Regions from separate parts of the Pedococcus sp. P2_D7 genome, predicted to be linked through region 1. Evidence: riboswitches for the same ligand, from Rfam matches in the RefSeq annotation. Region 1 holds a riboswitch; each other region holds the start of a gene.
What was found. Region 1 has a riboswitch for S-adenosylmethionine ahead of AC1DWJ_RS18370 (bifunctional o-acetylhomoserine/o-acetylserine sulfhydrylase). Riboswitches for the same ligand answer to the same signal wherever they lie in the genome.
Positions count from the first base shown of each region.

Region 2: linked by a shared signal. The riboswitch ahead of ssuE (NADPH-dependent FMN reductase) and the one ahead of AC1DWJ_RS18370 (bifunctional o-acetylhomoserine/o-acetylserine sulfhydrylase) in region 1 are both predicted to bind S-adenosylmethionine.
Region 3: linked by a shared signal. The riboswitch ahead of AC1DWJ_RS14505 (aminotransferase class V-fold PLP-dependent enzyme) and the one ahead of AC1DWJ_RS18370 (bifunctional o-acetylhomoserine/o-acetylserine sulfhydrylase) in region 1 are both predicted to bind S-adenosylmethionine.

Region 1 is NZ_JBFUEH010000008.1:131,274-136,663, reverse strand. It holds gene AC1DWJ_RS18380 (class I SAM-dependent methyltransferase) at 1-652, shown strand, start outside; gene AC1DWJ_RS18375 (hypothetical protein) at 657-1,964, shown strand; gene AC1DWJ_RS18370 (bifunctional o-acetylhomoserine/o-acetylserine sulfhydrylase) at 1,977-3,296, opposite strand; SAM riboswitch class IV at 3,450-3,565, opposite strand; gene AC1DWJ_RS18365 (hypothetical protein) at 3,634-4,863, opposite strand; gene AC1DWJ_RS18360 (hypothetical protein) at 4,860-5,153, opposite strand; gene AC1DWJ_RS18355 (nitroreductase family deazaflavin-dependent oxidoreductase) at 5,265-5,390, shown strand, end outside.
Region 2 is NZ_JBFUEH010000007.1:189,943-195,332, forward strand. It holds gene AC1DWJ_RS17580 (response regulator) at 1-518, opposite strand, end outside; tRNA gene AC1DWJ_RS17585 (tRNA-Phe) at 685-758, opposite strand; gene AC1DWJ_RS17590 (NADP-dependent oxidoreductase) at 917-1,843, shown strand; SAM riboswitch class IV at 1,973-2,087, shown strand; gene ssuE (NADPH-dependent FMN reductase) at 2,349-2,924, shown strand; gene AC1DWJ_RS17600 (ABC transporter substrate-binding protein) at 2,924-3,967, shown strand; gene AC1DWJ_RS17605 (ABC transporter ATP-binding protein) at 3,964-4,809, shown strand; gene AC1DWJ_RS17610 (ABC transporter permease) at 4,871-5,390, shown strand, end outside.
Region 3 is NZ_JBFUEH010000005.1:440,135-445,524, forward strand. It holds gene AC1DWJ_RS14505 (aminotransferase class V-fold PLP-dependent enzyme) at 56-1,459, opposite strand; SAM riboswitch class IV at 1,502-1,614, opposite strand; gene AC1DWJ_RS14510 (FtsK/SpoIIIE family DNA translocase) at 1,996-4,719, shown strand; gene AC1DWJ_RS14515 (multidrug effflux MFS transporter) at 4,789-5,390, shown strand, end outside.

The DNA of each region.
Region 1 (5,390 bases):
CCCCGACCTGTCGCCCGAGGCCGCGACCAGCGACCGCAGCGGCTACTGGAACGACTACTACGCCGCCAGGGCAGCCACTCAGCGTCCGCTCCCCTCCCAGTTCGCGGCCTTCGTCGCGGGTGAGCTCCAGGGCCCTACCCGCGTCATCGAGCTCGGCTGCGGCAACGGCCGGGACTCCCTCTTCTTCGCCTCCTACGGTCACGACGTCACCGGCGTCGACGGCTCGCAGTCCGCGGTCGCCGCTGCCAGCGCCACCGCCGAGGCCAATGGGGTCAAGGCGAACTTCCTCGTCTCGTCGATCGACGACCCCGCGCTGCCCGAGCGGCTCGGCGCCGCGTCCGGGCCACTGACGATCTACGCCCGGTTCTTCGTCCACGCGATCACTGATCGCGAGGAGCAGGACTTCCTCACCCTGGCCGCCGGTCTCACCTCGCCCGGCGACCTGCTCGCCGTCGAGTACCGCACCGTGCGCGACCAGACCGGCGCCAAGGTGACCGGTGCGCACTACCGCCGGTTCGTGGCCCCTGCGACCTTCCAGGCCCGCGCCCTGAGCAAGGGGTTCGAGGTCACCTACGCCACCGAGGGCTTCGGCTTCGCCAAGTACCGCCAGGACGACGCGTACTGCGCCCGCGAGCTCTTCACCCGAGTGTGACCCGATGACCGCCGGCGCCCAGCCCCTGGCTGACCTCGAGGACATCATCCGGGCCGGCCGCGCCCTCTTCCCGGACCTCGATGTCATCGCACCCGACGGGCTGCTCGACCTGCAGCTCGCCCATGACGGGATCCGTCGGCTGCGGGTCGAGGGAGCCTCCGAGCAGTTCCTGCACCTGCAGTCGCTGGGCGTGGACACCACGAAGGGCTCCGTCGGACGACGGGACGCCAAGGTGACCACGAGCAGCTGGCACAAGAACTTCGGCGACGCCTTCAACTCGGTGCGACTGCTCGACGTCGAGCACCCGTCCGGCACGGCCCTGCACACCGGGGCCGACAGCCCCGGCTGGGTGGAGCTGGCGTTCAAGAAGCCGGTGGACCTGCGTCGGGTGCGCCTGCGCAACGTCCCAGGAGCCACCGCGCGGCGGCTCAGGGGGGTCCGGGTGCTCGTCGAGGGCCCGGCCGGGTGGGTCGTCGTCTACGACCACCTCGCCCGGGTGGACCAGCTGCGCCAGACCCTCGCCGCGCCCGCCAGCAACGGCGCGTCGGCCGAGCTCAGCGCCTTGCTGCCCATCCTCGGCGACACCTTCGGCGGCTTCTACGAGGAGGCCCGCAAGGCCCTCGACGCCCTGACCGACGTGCCCGACCAGCAGCGCTCGGCCTTCCGCACCGTGGTCACGCACGCCCTCCTCGCCGACCGGGCGATGGAGTGGACGGTCCACGGCCCGCAGCGCTGCTTCCGCTTCTGGACCGAGCAGGAGAAGGTCCGCTACGTCGGGTCCGCGGTCGAGATCACCGACGCGCTGGCCTCCCTCACCCCGCACGTCTGCTTCGGGTTCGGGGCGGCGCTGTCCGTGGTCCGTGACGGTGCACTCATCCCCCACGACGACGACCTCGACATCATCATCGCCTTCGACCCTCACGAGGCGAGCACGCTGGCCGAGGGTCTCGCCCTGGTCGAGCAGCACCTGCGGCCCCTCGGGTTCACGGTGACGGGCAACTTCTCGGCGCACCGCCACGTGCGCAAGCCTGGCGCGAAGCACGTCGACGTCTTCGTCGGGCTCTTCGAGGGCGACGTCGTGTCCTGGTATCCGGGTGCCCGGGGCGCCCTCACCCGGGACATGATGTTCCCGGCCTCGAGCGCTCCCCTGATGGGAGTCACCTGCCCGTTGCCCCGCAACCCGCTCGTCTACCTCGAGCGGTTGTACGGCACCGGGTGGCGGCACCCCGACCCGAACTTCCGGCACACCTGGGACCGGTCGGCCTACGCCGACCTCGCCGGTGGCCGCAAACCTGCGACCACCGGCAGCTGAGGCGGACGCGGGTCAGGCTCCCTTCGCGGCGATGAAGCCCTGCTCGAGGTCGGCGATGATGTCGTCGATGTGCTCGATCCCCACGGCCAGCCGGACCAGCCCCGGGGTGACGCCGGCCTTGAGGCGGTCGCCGTCCGGACCCTGCGAGTGGGTCGTCGACGCCGGGTGGATCGCGAGCGACCGGACGTCACCGATGTTGGCGACGTGGCTGTGCAGCACCAGCGACTCGACGAACCGTCGACCCGCCTCGACCCCACCGGCGATCTCGAAGGCGAGCACGGCACCGGCCCCTCGTGGGGTGTACTTCTTCGCCTTGGCGTAGGACTCGTGGTCGGGCAGCGAGGCCCACACGACCTGCTCCACCTGCTCGTGCCCCTGGAGGTACGCCGCCACCTTGTGGGTGTTCTCGAGGTGCCGCTCGAGGCGCAGGCTCAAGGTCTCGATGCCCTGCGCGATGAGGAACGCGTTGAACGGCGAGATGGCCGGGCCGAGGTCGCGCAGCAGCTGCACCCGGGCCTTGAGGATGAAGGCCAGGTTCGCGCCCAAGGGGCTGCCGACGCCGAGGTCACGGGCGAAGACGAGCCCGTGGTAGCTCTCCTCGGGCGTGTTGTAGTTGGGGAACTTCTCCGGGTCTGCACCGAAGTCGAAGGTGCCGCCGTCGACGATCACGCCGGCGATCGAGGTGCCGTGGCCGCCGAGGTACTTGGTGGCGGAGTGCAGGACGATGTCGGCTCCCCACTCCAGGGGCCGGATGAGGAACGGGGTGGCGATCGTGTTGTCGACGACGAGCGGGACGCCGGCCTCGTGGGCCGCGGCCGCCACGGCCTCGATGTCGAGCACCTCCGACTTGGGGTTCGAGATGGTCTCGCCGAAGAACAGCTTGGTGTTGGGCTGGACCGCCGCCTTCCACGACGCGATGTCGTTGGGGTCCTCGACGAAGGTCACCGTGATCCCGAACTTGGGCAGCGTGTGCTTCAGCAGGTTGAACGTCCCGCCGTAGAGGCTGGGGCTGGCCACGATGTGGTCGCCCGCCTCCGCGATGTTGAGGATCGCGAGGGTCTCGGCGGCTTGGCCCGAGGCGACGAGGAGCGCGCCGACGCCACCCTCGAGCGAGGCGACGCGCTGTTCGACCGCATCCTGCGTCGGGTTCATGATGCGGGTGTAGATGTTGCCGAACTCCTTGAGCGCGAACAGGTTCGCCGCGTGCTCGGTGTCCTTGAAGACGTACGACGTGGTCTGGTAGATCGGCAGGGCGCGGGCGCCCGTGGCGGCGTCCGGCTCCTGTCCGACGTGGACCTGGCGGGTCTCGAACGACCAGTTGGTGGAGCTCATCTCAGGTTCCTTCACTCTCGTGTGCCGCGGTGCGGCGTCGGGGCCCGTATGCCGGTGGGTCCCGATCGAGAGTGGCTGATCGAGCTGCTGGTGCCACCTCCACGGAGGGTGCACCGGCGACACCGCCGGAGACGGTGCGGGACACGTGGTGGTCTCCCGCGCTTGCGGCCGGCAACCGGTGCCGTCCGCCAGGTCTTCACCCGGGGCACCCCACCGCGGAGGAGGGTTGCCGGCCAGCGAGCCGGGGCTTGTCGCTGACACTCATGACCTACTCGGAGGGTACGCCGCGGCGGTGAGCGCCCGGCATACCCATCTCTCATCGCGGACGAGGTGGGACTCACCGGCCAGGGGTGCCGGAGCGCGCGTCACGCAGCCGCTTGGCCTCGCTCTCCTCTCGGTCGATGAGGTGGTCGCGCAGCACCCCTGCCGCCCGACCACCGGAGGACGCCGCCTCGGCACTCAAACCGGTCACCAGCATGGTGCGGGAGCGCGCCGGGTCGCGGGTGGCGAGCGCGAGGTCGTCGAACCACTTGACCCGGGCTGCGTGCTTGGCGCGCCCGACCACCTGCTCGGTGAGCCAGTGGGCGGTGGCCGCGGGAGAGCCCGCCCGGGAGAGGGCACGGGTCGGCCGGAACGGGCGCAGCGGGCGCTTGACCTCGGTGCGGCCCAGCTGTCGGAGCTCCGCGGCGGTCGCGAGCCGCAACCGCTCGCCGACGTCGTAGCGCAGCAGCCGGCGCTCGGTGCGGGTGGCGGCGGCCCGGGCTGCGGGGTTGGTCGCGAGCGCACCCCGCTTGAGGACGGTGGACGCCCGCCCGGTGGCCATCGCGCCCGCGGAGAGGCCGATCGACGTCCAGTCGCCGTCACCGTAGGCGACCTTCACCGACGCGTCGGCGAGCAGCTTGGTCGCGCCGGCGACCCCGGCGACCACGCCGAACGCCTTGGTGGGAGGGGTGGGCAGGAGCGCGATCGACCCGGCCACGTCTTCGACCCCACCGGCTGCCCGGCTGAGGCCGGTCAGGGTGTCGTAGGCGCGCGAGTCGGCAAGACCGTCCTCGACGAGCCGGTGGAGCACCGCGGCGCACTGGCGGTCGGCCTCGAGGAACTGGCGCCAGGCCGCGGCGTGCCGGCGTTCGGCGTCCTGCGCCCGCTCCAGCTCGGCGACCTCCCGGCAGTGCAGCGCCACGGCGGTGGCGCGCTGTGCGGGGTCGGCGGACTGCTCGGCCTCGACCCGGGCGGTGCCGAGCGCCACCGCCCGCGGGTAGGCGATCGTGTGCTCGGTCACGGCTGCGCCGACCACCTGCTGGGCGTGTTCGAGCGCGGCAGCCAACGGACGGAGGGCGGCAGCGGAGACGCCGTGGCGGCGTCCCACCGAGACCAGCAGGGAGGCGGCGGCCTGTGCGCGCGCGGCGAAGGCCTCTCCGGCCGGGCTCTCCCAGGCGACGTCGGGACCGGCCAGCCCGCGCAGGACCTCGGCGCGGGTCAGGAGCAGCTCGCTCTGCACCTGCAGCCGGTCGGCCAGCGCCCGCACGGTCGCAGGATCGCCGTTCAGCGGCCGCAGGACGGTCATCGGGGAGCGGCCGGCTCGAGCCACCCGCCGACCTCGAGGTCCACCACGGCGTAGAGCCGTCCGGCGTTGGTCACGCGGCCGGCCAGGTCGTCCAGCTCGCGACCGAGCAGCTGCCGCTGGTGCTCGAAGTCCCCGAGCACCGACGCGAGCGCCCCCGCGGTGTCGCCGGGACCGAGCGCCCAGGCCTGCTCGGCGGCGCTGGTCGCCTGCCACTGCAGGTCTGCGGCGACCTCGGTGAGGGAGCGGCCGAACGCGACGAGGATCTCGGGGTCCACCTCGATGCTGGTCATCCACCGAGGGTAGGCGGGCGTCGAGAGCCGCCCGTCAAGTTGTCCACAGGCCACTCGGCCACCCTGAGGGGCGGTCGCGCGGGCGTCAGGGAGGCATGTTGGGATGGGCCCATGACCATCACCGGCGACTACGCAGCCAGCCCCACCAAGTGGGTCCGCACCCAGGTCGAGAAGATCGAGGCGGCGGGCACCACCCGGGCCGTCGACATCCAGGGGCGCCCGGTGGTGCTGCTCACG
Region 2 (5,390 bases), on a different contig from region 1:
ACGACGTCCCATTCCCAGCTACCGATCTTGGCGATCCGCTGGGCCTCGGCGAGCTGGGTCTCGCGGCGCTGGAGGGTGTCGATGAGGCGCCGCTGGTGGCTGTACTCCGTGACCCGGTGCAGCCACCCGACGTGGTGGCCGTCGTCGTCGTTGATGGGCGTGTGGCTGACGAGGGCCCAGAAGCGCTCGCCGTCCTTGCGCAGCAGGCTGCACTCGAGGTTGCTGCCACTCTCGCGGCTGGTCTCCAGGTCCTTCAGGTGGTGCTCGAACTGTGCCTGGCCCTCCTCGTCGAGGGTCTCGAAGACCGACAGCCCCGGCATCTCCTCGGGGGCGCGACCGAGCATCTGCGCCATGCGCGGGTTGGCCAGCACCGTGTGGCCCTCGTTGTCGAACACCCAGAGGCCGTCCGGCGACGCGTCGACGAGCCAGCGGCTGAGGTCGCCGTGGCTGCTGGCGTCGCGGAGGTCTCGGCGGTCGCCGGTACGGGCGCCGAGGTGGCCGAGCTGTGGATCCTGCACACAGCGAGTTTGGTGCATCGGGCTGTGGAAACCCACTCGAACACTCGGATCGTCGGCACCGGCCCTCATCGCGCGAACGAACCCGACCCGGCGTTGCCGGCGTCACACGCTCCGGGAACGGCGAAGCCGCAGTTCAGCGTGCTGCTGACCTGCGGCTTCTGGAGGGTGGCCAGGGGCGGGGTCGAACCGCCGACCTTCCGATTTTCAGTCGGACGCTCGTACCAACTGAGCTACCTGGCCGTATCGCACGTCCGTGGCGGCGGACATGCGATCGCGGCGGCCTCGTGCCGAAGCCCGGGTGACCGTCGCGACTGCAGGATCATAGCCGATCGAGAGGGCTAACTCACACCGGAGTGCACCAGCGGAATAGCCGCGTGTGCAACGAAGTTGCGCTGGGCATGAAGGCAATCACCTACGCCGGGTACGGCGACCCCGACACCCTCCAGCTCACCGATGTGGCCGACCCCAAGGTCGGTCCGGGTGAGGTGCTGATCCGCGTCCGCAGCGCGAGTGTGAACCCCGTTGACTGGAAGGTGGCCAAGGGCTACCTCGACGGACTGATGGTGGTGGGCTTCCCCGCGATCCCGGGCTGGGACGTCGCCGGAGTGGTCGAGGCCGTCGGTCTCGACACCCCCGAGTGGTCGGTCGGCGACGAGGTGATCGCCTACGCCCGCAAGGACTGGGTGCAGGGCGGCACGTTCGCCGAGCTCGTCACCGCACCCGTGCGCACCGTCGCTCGCAAGCCGAAATCGCTGGACTGGCACCAGGCCGCCGGCCTCCCGCTCGCCGGCCTCACGGCATACCAGCTGCTGGCGCGGTTGGGCCTCAAGGAAGGCGAGACCGTGCTGGTCCACGCCGCCGCCGGCGGCGTCGGGCTCCTCGCCGTGCAGATCGCCCGTGCGCTCGGCGCGCGCGTGATCGGCACCGCCTCCGAGGGCAACCACGAGTTCTTGCGCGGGCTGGGTGTCGAGCCGGTGTCGTATGCCGAGGGGCTGGCCGAGCGCGTGCGCGAGCTCGCGCCCGACGGCGTCGACGTCGTGGCCGACTTCGTCGGTGGCGTGCTGGAGACCACTCGCGCGGTCCTCAAGGACGGTGGCCGACACGGGTCCATCGCCGACGGGACGGTGGCCGAGGCCGGTGGCATCTCTGCCTGGGTGCGTCCCAACGCGGAGGACCTGACCGCTCTGGGCGACCTCGCCGACGACGGCAAGCTGACCGTGCCCGTGGCGGAGGTGTTCCAGCTGGCCGACGCGACCAAGGCGTTCGAGCTGAGCCAGACCGGTCACGTGCGCGGCAAGATCGCCATCGAGGTCAGCACCGACTGAGCTCAGCGAGGCCTGAAAAGGGCGTCCACGCACGGGATTTCGTGCGTGGGCGCCCTTCTCCGTCCCAACATGCGAGAGCAATATCCTACTTATTTGATAGGTAATAGGCGAAGGGCTACGTTCATCCCAGGTCACGAGTTCCAGCGCACAGCCCCGGCTTGCTGGACGGCAACCCTCCCACTCGCGGCGGGGTGCTCCGGGTGAGGACCTGGCGACAGTCGCACGACTGTCGCAAGCGCGAGGCTCTCGGGCCTCCACGAGGACGGAAACCCATGAAGGACAACGGATCCAGGCACCGAGCCGATCGCTCGTGCCACCGTGTCCTGCGCAGGCACGTCGACCTGCTCAGGGTCTCCAGCGCGCTCTGTCACCGCTAACGCGCTAGCTCCGCTCGTCTGTCCGCCGTCACATCCTGACGACGGTCCCTGACGAATCCCCTTCTCCCACGACGGTTCTGCCCCCTGTGGCGGACCCGGTGATGCCCCATGCCCGAAAGGACTTTCCCATGGCTGTCATAGCCACCATCTCCAGCAGTCCCAACCGAACGTCCAAGACCGATGCCGTCCTCGCTGACATCGCCCGCCAGCTGCAGCGAGCCGGCCACGTCGTGGTCCCAGTCGTCCTGCGTGACCTGCCTGCCGAGCCGCTCCTTCGCGGCAACGCCCACGACCCTGACATCGCCCGGGCAGTCGCGGCCCTCGAGGCCGCCGACGCAGTCGTGGTCTCGACCCCGGTCTACAAGGCGGCCTACGGTGGTCTGCTCAAGACCTTCCTCGACCTCCTCCCGCAGTTCGCCCTGCGCGGCAAGGTCGTCCTGCCCGTGGCGACCGGCGGCACCCCGGCTCATGTGCTCGTCGTCGACTACGCCCTGCGCCCGGTGCTGGCCAGCCTCGCTCCGAGCAGCATCACCCCCGGCTGGTTTGTCCTCGCGGACCACATCACCTTGGTGGAGGGCGGAGAGGTGCTCATCGACGAGGTGGCCCACCGTCCTCTTCGCGAGGTGACCGCCGTCTTCCTCGACACGGTCGCGGGCCGTTCGCTCGTGGCCGCGGGTGCCGAGCCGCGTGAGGCGGTGGCCTGATGCGCGCCACGACTCGTCCATCACGGCGTCGTCCCCTCGTGGCGGCGGTATCCACGCTGCTCCCCCTCGGCCTCGTCGGCGGTTGCGCCCTCCCCTCGAGCGAGGCCAGCACGGACGTCAAGGGGCCGGTGACGATCCGCTACCAGGGCTCGGCCAACCTGGTCGGGCTGCCGGAGCTCGCGGCCGACCTCGGGTACTTCCCGACGGTGAAGCTCAAGTGGGTCGGCAACACGACCAGCGGTCCCCAGGACATCCAGTCGGCGGCCACCGGCCAGACCGACGTGGGCGGCGCCTTCTCCGGTGCGGTGGTCAAGCTGATCAAGGCCGGTGCGCCGGTCAAGGCAGTCGTCAACTACTACGGCGAGGACGCCAAGTCCTTCAACGGCTTCTACGTCAAGGAGGACAGCCCGATCCGGACCCCGCGGGACCTGATCGGCAAGAAGATCGCGGTCAACACCCTCGGCGCGCACGCCGAGGCCGTGATCGACACGTACCTCAAGAAGAACGGGCTGACGCCACAGGAGATCGACCGCGTCCAGCTCGTGCCGCTGCCGCCGAACGACACCGAGCTGGCCGTCCGTCGCGGGCAGGTCGACGTGGGCACGCTCTCCGGGGTGCTCCAGGACCACGCCATCGCCACGGGTGGGCTGCGCTCGCTCTTCAGCGACTACGCCCTCTTCGGCGCCTTCAACGGCGGGCAGTACGTGCTGCGTGACGACTTCATCGCGAAGAACCCCGCCGCTGCCAAGGAGTTCGTCACTGGGGTCGCGAAGGCCATCGAGTGGGAGCGCACCACCCCTCGCGCGGAGGTCATCGCCCGGTTCACGAGCATCATCGAGAAGCGCGGCCGCAACGAGAAGACCGACAACCTCAAGTACTGGAAGAGCGTCGGGATCCCCAGCACGGGCGGCGTGATCACCGACGAGGACTTCACCCGGTGGGAGCCGTGGCTGGTCGACAGCGGCATCATCACGAAGGGCGAGCTCCAGCCGAGCAAGCTCTACACCAACGAGTTCAACCAGCTCGCCCAGGACGCATCATGAGCGCGCACATCGAGCTCAAGGGGGTGACCAAGGAGTTTGCGCTGCGGCCCACCCGCGAGCAGCCGCGGGCGCGCACCCTGATGGCGCTCGAGGACGTGTCGCTGGACGTGCCGCGCGGTGAGTTCCTGACCCTGGTCGGCCCCAGCGGGTCGGGCAAGACCACCCTGCTGGACCTCCTCGGAGGGCTCAGTCGACCGACACGTGGGAGCGTCCTCGTCGAGGGACGCGAGGTGACCGGCCCGGGGCTCGACCGCGGGATCGTCTTCCAGCAGTACGCGCTCTTCCCCTGGCGCACCACCCTGGCCAACGTCACCTTCGCTCTCGAGCAGCAGGGGCTCGGCCGACGTGAGCGCATCGAGCGTGCGAGGGAGAACCTCGCTCTGGTCGGCCTGGAGGGCTTCGAGGACCGCTATCCCCACGAGCTGTCGGGAGGGATGAAGCAGCGGGTGGCGATCGCCCGCAGCCTCGCCTACCAGCCCGGCATCCTGCTCATGGACGAGCCGTTCGCAGCCCTGGACGCGCAGACCCGCGAGCAGCTGCAGGACGAGCTCGTGCGGATCTGGCGGGCCACCGGCACCACGGTCGTCTTCATCACGCACGGCATCGAGGAGGCGGTCTACCTCGGCCAGCGCGTCGCGGTGCTGAGCTCGCGTCCCGGCCGGCTCAAGGCGCTCGTCGACATCGACCTCGGCGACCGGGAGTCCACGACGGACCTACGCTCCGACCCCCGCTTCGTCCACTACCGGCACGAGGTCTGGACGCTCCTGCACGACGAGGTTCGGAGGGCCCAGGACGCCGGGCACCTCAAGATCCAGCCCGATGGCACAGAGAAGGCAGCCTGATGAACATCACCCCACAAAGTTCTTCGCTCCTGCGTCGCTCCGATACTTCGCGGGGACCCCGATGAGCACTGCGACCCTCGAGGCCCCATCCGCGGTGACGGTCGTCACGCCGACCGCGTCCACGCGGCATACGAGGGGGCATGGCCTGGCGCGCAGCGTCGGCAGGCTCACCCGGCGATCGGCGGCCGTGGTCCTCTTCCTGCTGCTGTGGGAGTACGGCACCCAGTACCTGCTCGACCCCGCGCGCAGGGTCTTCCTGCCACCCCTCCACGAGGTCCTGCAGGCCTGGTGGGGTCTGGCCGAGAGCGGGCAGCTCCAGCAGCACGTGGCGGCCAGCCTGACCCGGTCGGCGGTGGGGTTCAGCCTCGCCGTGGTGTCGGGGATCGCCCTCGGGCTGGTGGTGGCCTGGTACGACGGCCTGCGGGAGTTCCTCACCCCGCTGCTCGAGGCGTTCCGCAACACCGCGGCGCTCGCCCTCCTGCCGGTCTTCGTCCTGCTCCTCGGAATCGGCGAGACCAGCAAGATCTCGATCGTCGCCTACGCCAGCTTCTTCCCGGTGCTGCTCAACACCATCGCCGGGG
Region 3 (5,390 bases), on a different contig from region 1:
ATAAAGGGGTGGCGGGTGGGGTGCGAGCTGTCGGCCGGGGTATGCCGCGGGTCGGCTACCAGGGGCGGGCGACGTCCAGGGCGCGCGGGTCGTTGACCGGCGCCCAGCCCTGCGGACCCTCGACGTACTCGGCCCGCGGGCCGTGCTCGGCGAGCTCGGCCACGGCGGCGAGCAGCCGGTCGACGTGCTCGGCCGTCGTGGCCAGCCCGACACTGGCGCGGACCGCGGTCGTCGACGCCGCGGCATACGGGTCGTCGAGCAGGGCGTCGACGCACAGGTGCGCGCAGAACTTGCCGTCCCGGACGCCGATCCCGTGCTCGGCCGACAGGGCGGCGGAGACGAGCGAGGACTCCACGCCGTCGACGGTGAAGGTCGCGACGGCCACGCGCTCGTGGTCGGGGCTGAAGAGGGAGTAGGTCTCGACGCCGTCGATGGCGGCCAGGCCGTCGAGCAGCCGGCGCCCGAGGGCCGCCTCGTGGGCCTCGATCGCCTCGGCGTGGGAGCGCAGGCTGTGGCAGGCCGCGGCGAGGGCGACGGCGCCGATGACGTTCGGGCTGCCGGCCTCGTGGCGGGCCGCGCCGTCCTGCCACACGACCCCGCGGGTGGTGACTGCCTTGGTGGCCCCGCCCCCGGCGAGGTACGGCGCGGCCGCGTCGAGCCAGTCGACCCGTCCGGCCAGCACCCCGGCGCCGAACGGCGCGTAGAGCTTGTGACCCGACAGCACCACGTAGTCGACCCCGAGGTCGTCGAGGTCGACCGGGCGGTGCGGTGCGTACTGCGCTGCGTCGAGGACGACGCGGGCACCGCCCCGACGCGCGATCGCCGCGAGCTCGCGGATCGGCCAGATCTCGCCGGTGACGTTGGAGGCGCCGGCGAGCACGACCAGCTTGTGGCGGCCCGGGTGCTCACGCAGCGCCGTCCGCAGCAGCACCGCGGCGTCACCGACGCTGCCGGGCACCGGGAGGCGGTGGGTCCGACGGGGTGACCACGGCAGGAGGGCCGCGTGGTGCTCGGTCTCGAAGACGAACACCTGGGTGTCGCGGGGGAGGCAACGGGCCAGCAGGTTGAAGGAGTCGGTGCTGTTGCGGGTGAAGACGACCTCGTCGCCCTCGCGCGCCCCGACGAACGCGCGCACCTCGGCCCGGGCCTGCTCGTACCAGGAGGAGGTCACGCGGGAGGCCCAGCCGTTGCCGCGGTGCACCGAGGAGTACGTGCGCAGCGCGCTGTCGACGGCGGCCTTGACGCTCACCAGGGCCGGGGTCGAGGCGGCGTGGTCGAAGTTGGCGTAGTCGACCGTGCCCTCGAGGGTCGGCACGGGCAGCGACTCGGAGACCACGGCAGGAAGCGGTCCGACCTCGCCCCAGGTGTGCGCGTCCGGGACGGGGCGCAGGTGGGTGCGGGCGTGGGCGAGGGGCGCGCTCCGGCGGAAGGCGGGTGGGGGGGTGCTCGCGATCGACATGGGGAGTGCTCCTGGTCCGGGTGGGACCCGAACGTGCTCCCGGGTCCGCGCTTGCCGGCTGCGGGTGCAGACGGCCCGGTCGTCACCCGGAGCACCCCACCGCGGAGGAGGGTTGCTGGTCAGCAAGCCGGGGCTTCGCGCTGACACTCATGACCTGGTGTCGAGAGTAGGGCGTCGAGCACGGGGCGATCCAGCCCGTGGGCGGAGCTTCCCGTCATCTGAGACGTGGACCGCGAGGACTCGAGGGGTCTGCGACGTGGCCTGGCGGGGGGTCGGCAGAGCCGGGTCCCGCGACCGGTTCCCCCTCGATGCGCGCCTGCGCCGACGACCACTGCTGGTCGTCGGCGCAGGCCCCGCCAGACGCAAGGCCGAGCGTGTCACCTGGGGTCGCCTCTTGGTAAGGGGAAAGGGGCTCGGGCGACCCAATCGCGACCAGATGTCGACCGTTCGGATGAGGGACGGTGGGGGCAGATTGCCCCCCGGTGATACGCGTGTGACGCGTGTTTCCGGTGTGACCTTCGCGTAGCCTGCGGAGCATGGCGACACGTCCGTCCACCTCAGCACGATCAGCAGCAGGGTCGCGCTCGTCCGGGAGCCGGGGCACCGCAACACGCCCCGCCAACCGCAAGAGCAGCACACCCCGCAAGACCTCCGCCCGTGGCAAGACCAAGGGGGGAGGGCTGCCGCTGCCCCTTCGCGCGGTCCGGGGCACCTGGATGGGCATGGCGCACGTGGCCGGTGGCGCCGTGCGCCGGGTCGGCACCAGCGCCCGTGAGCTCGAGCCCGAGCACCGCCGTGACGGGCTCGGCTTCTTCCTCATCGGACTGTCGATCCTCGTGGCCGCCCGTGAGTGGTGGGCCTTCGACGGCGCCCTCGGTGACATCGTGCACGCCGTCGTCGCAGGCACCTTCGGAGTCGTGGCGTATGCCGTGCCACTCGCCCTGCTCTTCCTGGGCATCCGCTTCCTGCGCGCGCCGCAGGAGGACTCGGCCAACTCCCGCATCGGGGTGGGCCTGGGTGCCCTCGCGTTCGCGGCCTCCGGGTTGGCCCACGTCGCCGCGGGCATCCCGACCCCACCCCAGGGCGCCGAGGGCATGCGGGACGGTGGCGGGATCATCGGGTTCCTGGCCTCGAGCCCGCTCGAGGCCGCGGTGTCGGTCTACGGCACCGTGCCGATCCTGCTGATGCTGGGCTTCTTCGGCCTGCTGGTGATGACCGCGACCCCGGTGCACATGATCCCCACGCGCCTCTCCGACCTGCGCGACCACCTGCTCCACCGTGGCCACCCCGACGACGGCGCCGCGGCGCCCCTGGAGGTCGCCGAGGAGAAGCCGAAGCGTCGTCGCCGGGTCATCGACCCGGAGGGTCCGCTCGAGGGTGACGAGGCGTTCGAGCAGGCCGCCCTGGTGGCCCCCGACGGACGCCGGTTCCGTCCCGGCGAGAAGCGCCCCACCACTCCGGGAGTCCTTGCCCCGGAGTCGAGCACTGCAGCGAAGAGCCCCGTGATCGAGGTCAAGGCCGCCCTCGAGGCGCCGCCCACGACGCCGCTCCCGCAGCGTGTCGAGCAGCTCGCCCTCGCCGGCGACATCACCTACACGTTGCCCGACAACGCGATCCTCGAGCCCGGCTCGCCCCACAAGACCCGCAGCGCCGCCAACGACCGCGTCGTCGAGTCGCTCACCCAGGTCCTCGAGCAGTTCGACATCGACGCCCAGGTCACGGGCTTCAGCCGCGGCCCGACGGTCACCCGCTACGAGGTCGAGCTCGGCCGCGGCACGAAGGTGGAGCGCGTCACCGCGCTGTCCAAGAACATCGCGTATGCCGTCGCGTCGGCAGACGTGCGCATCCTCTCGCCGATCCCGGGCAAGTCCGCGATCGGCATCGAGATCCCCAACGCCGACCGCGAGAAGGTGAGCCTCGGCGACGTCCTGCGCAGCCAGGCCGCGCGCGGCAACGAGCACCCGATGGTCATGGGGGTGGGCAAGGACGTCGAGGGTGGCTACGTCATCGCCAACCTCGCCAAGATGCCCCACCTGCTGGTCGCGGGCGCCACCGGCGCCGGCAAGTCGAGCTTCGTGAACTCGATGATCACCTCGATCCTCATGCGGGCGACGCCCGACGAGGTGCGCATGGTCCTGGTGGACCCCAAGCGCGTCGAGCTCACGGCCTACGAGGGGATCCCGCACCTCATCACCCCGATCATTACGAACCCCAAGAAGGCGGCCGAGGCGCTGGCCTGGGTGGTCCGTGAGATGGACACCCGCTACGACGACCTCGCGCAGTTCGGGTTCAAGCACATCGACGACTTCAACAAGGCGGTCAAAGCCGGCAAGGTCAAGCCGCTGCCCGGGTCGGAGCGGACCATCCACCCTTACCCCTACCTGCTGGTCATCGTCGACGAGCTCGCCGACCTCATGATGGTCGCGCCGCGTGACGTGGAGGAGTCGATCGTCCGCATCACGCAGCTCGCGCGCGCCGCCGGCATCCACCTGGTGCTGGCCACGCAGCGACCCTCGGTCGACGTCGTCACCGGCCTGATCAAGGCCAACGTGCCGTCGCGGATGGCGTTCGCGACCTCCTCGCTCGCCGACAGCCGGGTCGTGCTCGACCAGCCCGGAGCCGAGAAGCTGATCGGCCAGGGTGACGCGCTCTTCCTGCCGATGGGTGCCTCCAAGACGATGCGCGTGCAGGGCGCCTGGGTCACCGAGTCGGAGATCCAGCAGGTGGTCAAGCACGTGACCGGCCAGCTCAAGCCCGACTACCGCGACGACGTCACCGTGGTCGCGGCCAAGAAGCAGGTGGACGACGACATCGGTGACGACCTCGAGCTGCTGCTGCAGGCCACCGAGCTGGTCGTGACGACGCAGTTCGGCTCGACGTCGATGCTCCAGCGCAAGCTGCGGGTCGGCTTCGCCAAGGCAGGACGGCTGATGGACCTGCTCGAGTCGCGGGGCGTGGTGGGTCCCTCCGAGGGCTCCAAGGCCCGCGACGTGCTGGTCAAGCTCGACGACCTGCCGATGACGCTCGCGCTGATGCGCGGCGACGTCGTGGCCGATCCGGAGCCGGTGTTCGACGTCGATGCGCTCTCGGGGTCGCCGTCCGGCACCCACGAGTCCGTCGAGCGCACCGACGAGGTCCGCACGGGGTATGCCGCCGAGCCGGACCCGCGCTACGCGAACGACCCGGTGGCCCGGGCCCACGACGGGCTCGACGAGGTCGAGGAGTCGACCGACGCGTGGGAGCTGACCGGCCGCGACTGAGCAACACCAGTTGGTGAGAAATGGGGCACGGGATGGAATGGATCCCGTGCCCCATGTCGTTGCGCAAGGGTGACTGCCGCCCCCGAGACGACCACTGCCCGCACTGCCCCCACGTCCGCCACTGCTGCGCCCGCCGCGCCGGTGGCGCCGACGGGGCGTTCCTACGTGCGGTTCGTCCTCGTCCTCGGTGCACTGATCGCCATCGGGCCACTGACGATCGACACCTACCTGCCCGCCCTGCCGTCCATCACGCGTGACCTCGCCGCGTCGGAGTCGGCCGTCCAGGGCACCCTCACGGGCATCCTGCTCGGCATGGGCCTGGGTCAGCTGCTCGTGGGTCCGCTGGCCGACGCCGTGGGCCGCCGGCGCCCGTTGATCGCCGGACTGGCGCTGCACATCGCGGCGTCGGTGTTCTGTGCGTTCGCCCCCTCCATCGAGCTGCTGACCGTCGGTCGCGCGATCCAGGGGCTCGGCAACGCGGCTGTCGCGGTCGTCTCCATGGCCATGGTCCGTGACCTCTTCGCCGGTTCCGCCGCCGCGACGATGCTCTCGCGCCTCATGCTCGTCATGGGTCTGGCCCCGGTGCTCGCGCCGACACTCGGTGGCTTCATCCTGCAGCTGACGTCGTGGCGCGGGGTGTTCGTCATCCTCGCCGTCGCCGGCGTGCTGAT